3 regions of the Paenibacillus sp. FSL L8-0641 genome follow, and region 1 is predicted to be linked to each of the others. Evidence: riboswitches for the same ligand, from Rfam matches in the RefSeq annotation. Region 1 holds a riboswitch; each other region holds the start of a gene.
The links. Region 1 has a riboswitch for glycine ahead of gcvT (glycine cleavage system aminomethyltransferase GcvT). Riboswitches for the same ligand answer to the same signal wherever they lie in the genome.
Positions count from the first base shown of each region.

Region 2: another riboswitch for glycine. It lies ahead of sdaAB (L-serine ammonia-lyase, iron-sulfur-dependent subunit beta); the one in region 1 lies ahead of gcvT (glycine cleavage system aminomethyltransferase GcvT).
Region 3: another riboswitch for glycine. It lies ahead of MKY16_RS18935 (alanine/glycine:cation symporter family protein); the one in region 1 lies ahead of gcvT (glycine cleavage system aminomethyltransferase GcvT).

Region 1 covers NZ_JBBOUW010000001.1:4,028,807-4,032,959, forward strand. Annotated here, with positions in the region: gene gcvH (glycine cleavage system protein GcvH) at 375-767, opposite strand; glycine riboswitch at 1,160-1,259, shown strand; gene gcvT (glycine cleavage system aminomethyltransferase GcvT) at 1,436-2,536, shown strand; gene gcvPA (aminomethyl-transferring glycine dehydrogenase subunit GcvPA) at 2,662-4,017, shown strand; gene gcvPB (aminomethyl-transferring glycine dehydrogenase subunit GcvPB) at 4,014-4,153, shown strand, end outside.
Region 2 covers NZ_JBBOUW010000001.1:473,765-477,917, forward strand. Annotated here, with positions in the region: gene MKY16_RS02100 (Ig-like domain-containing protein) at 1-188, shown strand, start outside; gene sdaAA (L-serine ammonia-lyase, iron-sulfur-dependent, subunit alpha) at 349-1,248, opposite strand; gene sdaAB (L-serine ammonia-lyase, iron-sulfur-dependent subunit beta) at 1,238-1,927, opposite strand; glycine riboswitch at 2,139-2,254, opposite strand; gene MKY16_RS02115 (DUF6359 domain-containing protein) at 2,592-4,153, shown strand, end outside.
Region 3 covers NZ_JBBOUW010000001.1:4,192,506-4,196,658, reverse strand. Annotated here, with positions in the region: gene MKY16_RS18945 (LacI family DNA-binding transcriptional regulator) at 1-684, opposite strand, end outside; partial or broken gene MKY16_RS18940 (family 1 glycosylhydrolase) at 906-1,379, shown strand; glycine riboswitch at 1,548-1,624, shown strand; glycine riboswitch at 1,643-1,737, shown strand; gene MKY16_RS18935 (alanine/glycine:cation symporter family protein) at 1,898-3,316, shown strand; gene MKY16_RS18930 (iron-containing alcohol dehydrogenase) at 3,374-4,153, opposite strand, start outside.

The sequences.
Region 1 (4,153 bases):
TAAATGACAGCGCTATCTTCATCAACGAAATGAAAACGTACTTTCGTCATGAACGTTGATGACAACATTTAAATTTAAATTATCCAGGAAGATATTATACCTGCATAATTCTTCTTAATATGACCTGTAGCTATAGAAATTAGTCGAAAAACCGCGCTGGATTATGTATGATTCCTATATGGGGACAACCCACTATATCAGAACAACACACGTAATTACGTTTTCAAAAAAAGACAAAAAAATAGCCGCTACGTCAAATCATAGCGACTATTTTATACAAAAATCGAGCAAACTAACGATGCTCTTATTCAATTAAAAATCAATATAAAATTCCGAATAACACGCTATTATTTCATGCTGCATTGCTCTATTTATTACTCCGAAATCAACTGCTCATACTGATCCGCCGACAGTAGTTTGCCCAATGATTCCTCCACATCTTTATCCATCTCTACTTCTACCATCCAACCTTTGTCATATGGAGATTCATTCACTAGCTCAGGTGTACCTTCCAGCGCTTCATTCACTTTTAATATGGTTCCCGTCACCGGAGCAAAAAGGTCGGATACCGTCTTCACCGATTCAATCGTACCGATCTCCGCTCCCTGCTCAATCGTTACTCCCGCCTCAGGTAATTCTACAAAAACAATATCACCCAGTTGGTGCTGTGCAAAGTCTGTAATACCAATCCGCACCGTTCCATTCTCTGTCCGCTGAACCCACTCATGTTCGTCTGTATACCAAAGTTGCTGCTTCACTTCACCCATTCTGTTCCCCTCACTTCCATATGAATAAAATCGCATTTGCTCACCTGTATTAGACAGGTTAAGATTATGACAATAAGAACACTCATGTCAATAATACTAACAAAAATACTTCATATCACCTCCTATAGCGCTCTATATAAAAATATAATAATTTATAACAAACGCTTACATATCCTTATTTATATATTAAATGTTTTTTCTATTGTTTTTGATGACATTTTTATTGACATTTTGAATGAATTTGCGTATTAATGGGTTATAGCAAATACTTTGGGAAACACCCGACAACTGCAAACGCGGATGAACGCAGAGGGAGAGACTGCCAAAAAGATTCGCATAGCTGTTGCCGCTTGTGAGACAGTTGTGCACGCGAATCGGATCAAGTTGTTATCTGCAAAGCCAGGTAATATACTGCTGATCCCGAAGGTAGCGCCGAAGGAGTAAGCCTGCATTGCAGGTGAATCTCTCAGGCAAAAGGACCTCTGCCGGACGCATCTCTGGAGAGCATTCGCTATTGGAGCGGATCACCCAAGAGGAAACCCGGTACATACCGGGGTAACTTTCTGGTATCAAGGACAGAGCTGAAAAAAGAGTATAGACTGCTGTCTATACGTTTTTTTCGGCCTGTCTTTTTTGTTTTGCCGATCACACCGGATAGGAGTGGAAACATGACTAATTTGCGAAAAACACCGCTATATTCGTCCTACGGGACGCAGTCTGGGGTTCGTTGTATTGACTTTGGCGGCTGGGAGCTCCCCGTTCAGTTTAGCGGTATCCAAAAGGAGCATGAGGCCGTCCGGCAACGTGCGGGTTTATTCGATGTATCGCATATGGGTGAGTTTTTGGTTGAAGGCAAAGAGGCCGAAGCTTTTCTACAAAGGGTGACCACGAATGATGTCAGCCAGTTGGAACCAGGTCAGGCACAATATTCACTCCTGTGTTACCCCGATGGAGGTGTAGTAGACGACCTGCTTATTTACTGCAAAGGACCGGAGCGCTACATGCTCGTTGTGAACGCCTCCAACATTGATAAGGATTGGGATTGGTTACTTCGTCATGTGCCTGCATCCGTTCACATGGAGAATGTGTCTGATGCAATAGCATTGCTGGCATTGCAGGGACCGGAAGCAGCACGTATTGCCGCAGCCGTGGCAGATACGGATATTACGAATCTGGCATCTTTCCACTTTCATGAGAACGTGCCATTGTTCGGAGCAAAAGCACTCGTCTCACGAACCGGATATACGGGCGAAGACGGTTTTGAATTTTATGTACCTGCTGCGGAAGCACCCGCCGTATGGGAGGGTTTGCTTCGTTCCGGTGAGTCGTATGGGCTGATTCCCGCTGGACTTGGTGCTCGGGATACACTACGCTTTGAGGCTCGGTTGCCGCTGTACGGACAGGAGCTATCTGCCACGATTTCACCACTTGAAGCCGGTCTAGGGTACTTCGTCAAGCTGAATAAAGGAGATTTTATCGGTAGAGAAGCACTGCAACGTCAGAAAGATCAAGGGATTCCTCGTAAATTGATCGGGCTGGAAATGATTGATCGCGGCATCCCACGCGCCCATTATCCGGTATTCGCAGAAGGACAACGCATCGGTGAGGTCACAACGGGGACTCAGTCGCCCACCTTGAAGCGTAATCTGGGCCTCGCCTTGGTGGACAGTCGTTTTAGTGCCCTCTCCACACCGCTGGAGGTTGAGATTCGTGGCAAACGCCTGCGTGCCGAGGTAGTGGCAGCACCCTTTTATAAACGCCCGCGCTAATCTTAAACTCTCTTCATTCCAATAAAGCAAACATGTCAGATATGAACTTCCGGGTTTTTCAGCTCACACTTTTTTATTAGCTAATTACGATTTAAAATTTTGCTTTTCGAAAGGAGCCAGAACCTATGAAGCAGCATCGTTATCTCCCTATGACTGAACAAGATCAAACCGAAATGCTGCGTGTGGTGGGTGTATCATCCATTGATGATTTATTCAGTGACATTCCAGAGGCCATTCGATATCAAGGGGAACTCCCTCTTTCTTCTCGACTCGATGAGAAAGCCTTAACCCGCCACTTGGCCGAGCTGGCTGGACACAACGCCAATACAGACACACATGCCAGCTTTCTTGGCGCAGGAATTTATGATCATCATATTCCGTCGGTCATCCAGCACATCACTTCACGCTCGGAATTCTATACAGCCTACACCCCCTATCAGCCGGAAGTAAGCCAAGGCGAGCTACAAGCCATTTTCGAATTTCAGTCGTATATTTGCGAATTGACGGGCATGGCTGTAGCTAATGCCAGCATGTACGACGGAGCGACTGCACTGGCGGAAGCGGGCTCACTGTCCGCCGCAGCTACCCGCCGTAAACAGCTTATCGTATCGAGGTCCGTCCATCCAGAGGCACGTCAGGTATTGGCAACCTATGCACGCGGATTGAATTTGGACATCGTGGAGATCGGCTGTTCGGACGGTGTAACGGATGCTGATGCGTTAGCGGCGGCCGTATCGGAACAGACCGCGGCTGTTTTGGTCCAAAGCCCCAACTTTTTCGGAGCCGTGGAAAATCTACAGCCGATGGCTGACCTCATCCATGCACACAAAGGTCTTTTGGTCGTCAGTGCCAACCCACTGGCACTTGGCTTGCTGGAGACACCCGGCAAACAGGGCGCGGATATTGTGGTAGGAGACGCGCAGCCACTTGGCATCTCCTCTTCTCTCGGCGGTCCGACCTGTGGGTACTTTGCCGTTTCTCAGGCACATATGCGCCGTATCCCCGGCCGTATTGTGGGTCAGACCACTGATCGCAATGGTAAACGCGGCTTCGTGCTGACCTTGCAAGCGCGCGAACAGCATATCCGCCGCGAAAAGGCCACCTCTAACATTTGTTCCAATCAAGCGTTGCTAGCTTTATCTGCATCTGTATACTTGTCTGTTATGGGTAGACAGGGGATCAAGGAAGTAGCCGAGCTAAATTTGCATAAAAGCCGGTATGCTTTAGAGCAATTGCTGAGCTTGAAGGGCGTAACTGCCTCGTTTAACGCACCGACCTTTAACGAGTTTGCCCTGAGACTGCCTGAGGGTACAGATATGAGCAGACTCCAGGCCGAGCTGCTAGCTGCTGGATTTATCGCTGGCTACGATTTGGGCCGGGACTATGAGGAACTTGCTGGTCACATGTTGATTGCCGTGACGGAGCAAAGAACCAAAGAAGAGATTGACCAATTTGTGCACACCTTGGGGGGATTGCTATGACACATACCGGACAGGATCAGAAACAAGAGCTGTTAAAGGAACACGATCAAGCGCTCATTTTTGAATTGAGCCGTCCGGGTCGCATCGCCTATTCCCTTCCCGAGTGCGACGTTCCCCGTCGCCCGGTGGCAGAGCT
Region 2 (4,153 bases), 3.6 Mb from region 1:
TTACGGCTACAGCCACGTATAAGGATGAGTCGGAGAAGGATGTTTCCAAACCGGCTGTCTGGTCCTCGTCCAGAATTATTGTGGCGACCGTCAAAGACGGTAACATTAAGGCACAGGGCAAAGGCAAAGCAGTAATTACTGTGAAATATGCAGGTAAAATGACGAAGATACAGGTAACCGTTCAGTAATCTGTAACCCGACTAAAAAGAAAAAGAGCAAGCATACGTCCAGCGACGATATGCTTGCTCTTTTCTTTATAAGGACGAATTCTCTTTCCCTAGGACAATGTGGGGGAGAGGTAGTCGCCTTGTTTTATAGAGGGAAAGTAATTGGTTTAAAGCTTAGAAATTACGACTTATTCTTCTTGATTGATGCGTTGCGTGTAAGTGATTCGGTCAAACGCTTGCCAGTCGGCGTCTGAGCCAAGCCGCCTTTGGCGGTCTCGCGGTGCTTCGACGGCATCGCGCTGCCGACTTCAAGCATCACGTCAATGACTTCGTCAGACGGAATAGCGCTGCGCACACCCGCCAAAGCCATGTCCGCTGCGGCAAGCGCAGTCACGGCTCCCAGGCCGTTGCGCACGATGCACGGAATCTCCACGAGTCCGGCGACGGGGTCGCAGATTAGGCCGAGCGTGTTCTTAAGAGCGAGGCCTGCGGCGTGAACAGCCTGTTCAGGCGTACCACCGCGTAGCTCGACCATAGCGCCAGCGGCCATCCCGATAGCTGAGCCAATCTCAGCCTGACAGCCTCCCTCCGCGCCAGAAATGAAGGAGTTGTTGGCGATCACGTAGCCAATGGCTCCAGCGGCGAATAGGCCGTTCACCATATGCTCATCATCCCAGCCGAACCGTTCCTGCGCACTGATGAACACACCAGGGATAACCCCACATGAGCCTGCGGTAGGAGTGGCGACAATGCGACCCATGGATGCATTAACCTCCGACACGGAGAGGGCATAAGCCATGGCGAGCGCAGAGGCATCACCGGAGCAGGTTTCCCCTGACCGCAGATACTCGGCCAGGCGCTTGCCGTCGCCGCCCGTCAATCCACTGCGGGATACGGTGTCTTGTGTCTGACCGCGATGAACGGCTTCCTTCATGACTTCATAATAATCAGACATTTGTCGAAAGATTTCTTCCTCCGTTGTATTCGTTTCTTGTACCTGCTCTTGAATCATCAAGCGGCCAATCGTGGTGGATTCTTCAGCGCATAAAGCGCTGATCTCATGTAGATGGCTAAACCGCATCGGATTCAGCTCCTTTTTTCAAATTAATCATCTTAATTTCATACATATGAGGTAAAGAACGCAGTTCCGCAATCAGTTCAGCTGGAGCAGAACTGTCCGTTTCAATGGCGGTGAGTGCTTCACCATCCCGGCCTTTGCGATCTACGTGCATATAGGCAATGTTAATGTGGGCCGCGCCCAGCGCTGAAGTTATTGCGCCCAATGTACCGGGCTTATCCGAGTGGAGAAGCACCAGCGTAGGCAGCTCCCCGGTCAGATTGACCCGGAATTCGTTGAGTTGCTGGACATGGATGCTGCCGCCGCCGATGGAGGAGCCCAGCAGTGTGCGCTGATCCTCGCCCTTCCACAACTCGAAACGGACGGTGTTCGGATGAGGAGCGGGGAGTCCACTGACGGCGAATTCCACGGTCATCCCGGCTTGCTCGGCCCATTGCTCGGCATCGGGAATCCGGTGATCGTCCGTATCGTAATTAAGCAGCCCTGCGATGAGCGCGAGGTCTGTACCGTGTCCTTTATACGTGTCGGCAAAGGAGCCGTACAGTGTCATACGGGCACGGTCAGGCTGCGCCCCGAGCCAGTGCCGGGCAACGCGTGCGAGTCGCACCGCGCCTGCAGTGTGTGAACTGGAAGGTCCGGTCATGGCCGGGCCGATAATAGAAAATACATCTTTGAAACGCATGGTGTGGCCCCCTGTATGTTCTAATACCATACTATATGGTATTTCCGCGTCTTTGCGCGGTTATGACGGTTCCTAATGCTGACGCACAATGTGAGCACAAAAAAGGACAGGATAAGGAAGTTTCCCTTATCTCTGTCCTCGTTACCTGAGAGTTTCGTGCGGTGTTCTTACCGCCTTACCCCTTGGGTGGCTTGCGCTCTCTCCAGAGTTGCGTCAGATGACGATACATGGACCTGAGAGATTATCCGCCAGCCGGGTGCTGGCGTCTTGCTCCTTCGGTGCCGCCAGAGTGTAAGCCTCCTGGACAGACTCTCCCGTCATCTTCATTCGCGTATACCGTTCTACATGTCTTTCTTAGCGTAATGTATGACGTGCTCGGTGTCAATCACAGGGTTCAATTTTTACATAAACGAGGATTTTGCAAAAATCCAATAAGCGACTTCCAATGAACAATATATAGATCGAAATGGCCTAGTTCGTCTAGATATTGCGCTTTGGAGCGACTGGAATCGAATTTTGCAAAATCCTGAAACAGGTGCATTTCCAATAAAAAAGATTAAAGTTTACATAATTATGGATGAAATCAGGAAGGAATTAGAAGATTGGCGGCTAATCTGATAGAGGACAAGTACATTTATGGAAATCATAGGAGGGATATTGACGTATGGTAAAAGGCTTGCGGTTCACAGGTTCACGCTTAAAAGGGATGCTGCATCTAGCAGCGATCGCATCACTGCTGATCGGGATCTTCGTTCCGTTCGGTCAGGTCAAGGCAGAGGGAGCATTGACAGTAGCCGAAGCACTTCAGGGCCAAAGCAGTGGAGGTACGGTGACGGTAGAAGGTTATATCGTCGGACATGCTACCGGATCGAAAACGGCTAACTTTTCTTCTCCGTTTGCGAATGATTTTAACGTACTGATTGCTGACCAGGCTAATGAACGTAGCACTTCTAATCTATTGGATGTACAGCTGACATCCGCGTACAGAGGGCAATTTGGACTGTCAGGCCATCCTGAGCTGATCGGCAGCAAAATTCGTGTGACGGGTACACTTGGCGCCTACAATAATTTTGGTGGAGTGAAAAGCCCAAGCGCTGTTGAACTGGTGAACGGAAGCGAGCCGGGGGAACCAGGTGAACCTGGTGAACCTGAACCTGGCAACCCGGGTCAACCTGAACCTGGCAACCCGGGTCAACCCGGTACTACATTGCCGGATGGAAAAGGCAAAAAGGTGCTGTTCGATAATACGCACGCACAGACCGCTGGTGCAGCAGATTGGGTCATTGAAGGCGCCTTCTCCGACTTTGCCAATGGACTGCGTAATGTAGGCTTTACGGTAGACCCATTAAATCGTCCTATTCCTTTTACTTATGGAGAGCAGGCCATAACCTATGACAAGCTGCGCCAATATGATGTGTTCATTATTGGTGAAGCGAATGTTGCCTTTAAGGCATCCGAGCAGGCTGCCCTGCTGCAATACGTGAATAACGGAGGGAGCGTCTTCTTCATCTCCGATCATTATAATGCGGACCGTAACAAAAACCGTTGGGATTCCTCCGAGGTTATGAATGGCTACCGTCGTGGAGCTTATACTAATCCGGCCAAAGGCATGACTGCAGAAGAGGCTGCATCACCGGCAATGCAAGGATTAACAAGCTCCGATTGGCTGGCGGCCAACTTTGGCGTTCGTTTCCGTTACAATGCGCTCGGTGATGTGAATGCTACCGACATTGTAGCCGCAGATCAATCTTTCGGTATTACCAAGGGTGTGCGCTCGATTGCCATGCATGCAGGATCTACGCTGGCTATTATTGATCCTACCAAGGCTAAAGGCATTGCTTATATCCCTTCAGGCACGAAAAAATGGGGGAATGCGGTAGATCAGGGGGTTTATAACGGCGGGGGCCGTGCGGAAGGACCTTATGCCGCTATCTCCAAGGTAGGCCAAGGCAAGGCGGCATTCATCGGTGATTCTTCCCCTGTAGAAGATGCTACACCGAAATATGTGCGTGAGGAAAACGGACAGTCGAAGAAGACATATGATGGCTTCAAAGAAGTGGATGATTCAACCTTCCTGGTGCAAACGGTTCAATGGCTTGCATGGAAGCAGGACTACACGAAATTGTCCGATGTGGCAGGTTTGACTCTGGATCAACCAACGAAGCTTCTGCCATTCGAAGAGCCTGCGGCGTCCACGGAACCACAGCCTGAGCCTTGGTCTGCTCC
Region 3 (4,153 bases), 160 kb from region 1:
CAAATCCCGTACGACCTGTTCGCCATCACGGATATTATAAATAGAAGAGTGATTCCAGTGTTGCAACACTGGCAGATTGTGCTCACTCATGATCTGCTCATAGGCTCGCTGTCTGCTGTGGGTATTAATGCTGCTTGGACGACCAAAAGCATTGGCTATACGAGTATAGCCTTTTTGTATCAAATGCTTTAGTGCTAGCATGTAACCTTCATATTGATCCATTGCCACGGAGCGAATATCGGTATGCTCCATTCGTTGCCAGGCTACGATTGGGCCATATTTACAATAGGTACTCAAAAAATCAGTGTCATTCACGCAGGAAATGATGACCAGCGCGTCGACTCTTTTTCTTTTTAAATCTTCAAAAGCTTGAAGCTCTTTCTTTTTGTCTTCTCCCGAAGTATAAATAATGGTCTGGAATTCATATTGTCCGGCGATTTCTACAAAGCTGTCCAGAAAAGCAAGAACAATTTCATTAATCGTTGAAGTGATGATACCAATCTGAAGCGTCTGACCCTTGGATAGGGAAATGGCATTCCGATTAGGAACATAATCTAATTCCTGCATGATTTTCAAAATCTTAGCTCTTGTTTCATGACTGACATGGGGGGACTGATTTAATACTCTGGATACCGTAGCCTTGGAAAAGCCCGCCAGTTTTGCAATTTGATCAAGATTCGACATGGAGCTTCTCCTCACATAAGAAAAAAATACTTGACATGAAACGCGTTACAACAATTAGGATGCTTATGAGGGCATTACGTCTATTTTAAAGCATCTGTCAATGCATTTCAAAGGAGAACGGTTACCGTTAGGTATGGATTCACATTTGCAGCATTTGATGGGGTTACTTAGGCCAAAGTAAAAATCTTATATACGGAAAGAGGTCTTTATACCATGACGATGTATCGGCAGGTCCAGAAGGCGAGAAAGCAGCAGGAAACCTGATTGGTGGCGTGAAAAATCCGTATCTGCAGTCCTCCGACTGGGGATGGCAGATCGATCCGATCGGCCTGCGTGTTACACTGAATACGTTTTATGATCGCTATCAAAAGCCGCTGTTCATCGTGGAAAATGGCTTGGGTGCATATGATAAGGTGGAGGAAGATGGCTCTGTGCATGACACATATCGCATTGATTACTTGCGTCAGCATATTGCCCAAATGAAGGAAGCGATTGCCGACGGTGTTGATCTGATTGGTTACACCAGCTGGGGCCCTATCGACCTTGTGAGCATGTCTACTTCCGAAATGTCCAAGCGCTACGGATTTATTTACGTTGATCTGGATGATGACGGTAACGGAACGCTCAAACGCTCCAAAAAAGACTCTTTTAATTGGTATAAAAATGTGATAGCAACCAACGGTGAAGAATTGTAATTCCATATCATCTCGGGCGGGTATAGCAGGGGACATCCTAAGGATGCGATCTGCTGTACCCGCTTTTTTGATAGACTCAATAATAATATTTCAGAGGGCTTCACAAACTTTTCACTTGTAATAAGCTGAAAGTTTTCTGTATAATGAATAAAAATTTCATATGTCTGGTTGATGTTTGCGGGAGATGGAACGAAGGTTCCGACCGAAGGGGCAAAACTCTCAGGTGCTTAGGCTGTTTACAGCCACAAGCGGGGACCGTAAACGGACAGAACTCTGGAGAGACCCTTAATTGGGCGCCGAAGGTGCACCGCAGAGAACATCTGCTTAAACTCTCAGGCAAAAGGACAGAGACGCGAATAACCTGTGACAGGGAATACCCTAGGCTTTTTTATGAGCTATTAGAGGTAGAAACCTGCACAAGATGGTTGTATTTTTTCGTGCCTTTAACCTCTCCAGGAGTCGAATCAGCTGATTTGACTCTTTTTTGTTTTCTAATATGTTGGAGGAGCGGGTTGAAAATGAATTTGGTACATGTGTTAGAAACGATTGACAGCTGGATATGGGGAGCGCCGCTTCTTATTCTCGTGATGGGCACGGGGTTGTGGCTAACGATCCGCTTGAAGCTGCTTCAGGTTATTCGATTGCCTTTGGCGCTCAAGCTAATTGGTAAAGCGCCGGACGAAGGTAGCGGAGATGTAAGCAGCTTCGGTGCATTGAGTACGGCACTGGCAGCTACTGTAGGTACAGGAAGTATTGTTGGCGTGGCGACAGCGATCAAGCTGGGTGGGCCCGGTTCATTATTCTGGATGCTGGTTGCAGCTTTTTTCGGGATGGCAACCAAATATGCGGAAGGATTATTATCCGTTAAATACCGTGTTAAAGACCGGAACGGACAATTTTCGGGTGGTCCGATGTATTATATTGAAAACGGACTTGGCCGCCGTTTCAAGCCGCTGGCGATGTTGTTTGCCTTTTCTGGTGTTCTTGTAGCCCTATTTGGAATCGGTACTTTTCCGCAAGTAAAGGCTATCGTTTCTTCGACGGAAAGTAGCTTTGGAGTGCCAACGGTAGTTACAGCGATCATTATTTCCGTGTTAACTGCTGTTGTTACGATTGGAGGACTCAAAAGTATTGCCAAGGTATCCACAAAGATTGTTCCATTCATGTCGGGGCTCTATATCGTAGTTTGCTTAATTGTACTCATTAAGTTTGCAGGAGAGCTTCCTCATGCGATTGCTTTAGTATTACAAGGGGCCTTCTCGACCACATCTGCAACGGGTGGATTTGCCGGAGCGACGATTATGTTGGCGATGCGAAGTGGAGTTGCCAGAGGTATTTTTGCTAATGAAGCCGGTTTGGGAAGTGCGCCAATTGCAGCAGCTGCTGCTAAGACGAAATGGCCTGCAGAACAAGGGTTGATATCCATGACAGGCGTATTTATCGATACGATGATTATTTGTAATCTGACGGGATTTACGTTGCTGGTTACGGGAATATGGAGTGGAAATGACGATGGAGGTCTGATGACCCAGCATGCGTTTTCCAGTGCCTTTCCGGCTGGTGCAGAACTCGTGACGATTAGCCTTATTTTATTTGCATTCACAACGATACTGGGCTGGAATTACTACGGGGAACGTTGTGTTGAATATTTACTGGGTGTCAAATGGATTAAACCATACCGTTATTTGTTCATCGCACTTGTGGCAGGAGGTGCGTTCATCAAGTTGGAAGCCATTTGGCTGCTGGCAGATATCTTTAACGCAATGATGGCTTTCCCGAACCTGATTGCACTGCTTGGTTTGTCAGGCATTGTCGTTGCAGAAACCCGAATCTATATGGATTCTCTGAATTCTAGTAAGAAAAAGGGCATTCTTGCAGGTGCCAGTGTAGGGGCAGCTATTCAAGTAGAAGAAAAGGGACACACGGTTAATTCATAAATTCCAAAAGGGAGTGCCTTCAGCCATCACAGGCTTGAGGACACTCCCTTTTGAATGTTATAACGATGCACGCAAAATAGCTAAAATATCTTCTTGATTCAGCTTTTTATAATTACCGAAGCCTCCATATTCCATTTCACGGGCTGCAATGGTTGCGATTTTTTCCAATTGCTCATCATTAATATTGTAATCGGCCAGGGTGGAAGGGGCACCGAGACTTGTCCAGAATGCACTAAGACGGTCAATACCCTCCAAAGCGATTTCTCTATCTGTTTTATCTACGGTGTCTAAGTCAAACATGCTGAGCATCAGCCGTTTCATGCGTGCAGCATCCTGATCGACCGTATGTCTCATCCAGTTGGGGAATAGGATCGCCAGACCGCCAGCATGAGGAATATCATATACAGCAGATAATGCATGTTCAATCGTATGCGAAGCCCAGTCCCCGAAGTAGCCCATTTGCAGTGTTCCGTTAAGAGCAATCGTTCCGGCATATAAAATCGTTTCACGATGCTCGTAGTTGTGCAAATCCTCCAGCAGTTTAGGTGCAGTTTCGATCACGGTTTGCAGCACGGAAAAGCACATACGATCTTGCAACGGTGTATTTTTAACATTGTGAAAATACTGTTCAAACACATGGCTCATCATATCCACCATGCCATATACCGTCTGATCACGTGGCACAGAGAAGGTGTTTTTTGGGTCCAGAATCGAAAACTTCGGATGCGTCACCGCGCTGCCCCATACGTATTTTTCGTTCGTTTCCCAGTTGGTGATGACAGAATCCGGATTCATTTCTGAACCGGTGGCGGCGAGTGTGAGGATGGTGCCGAATGG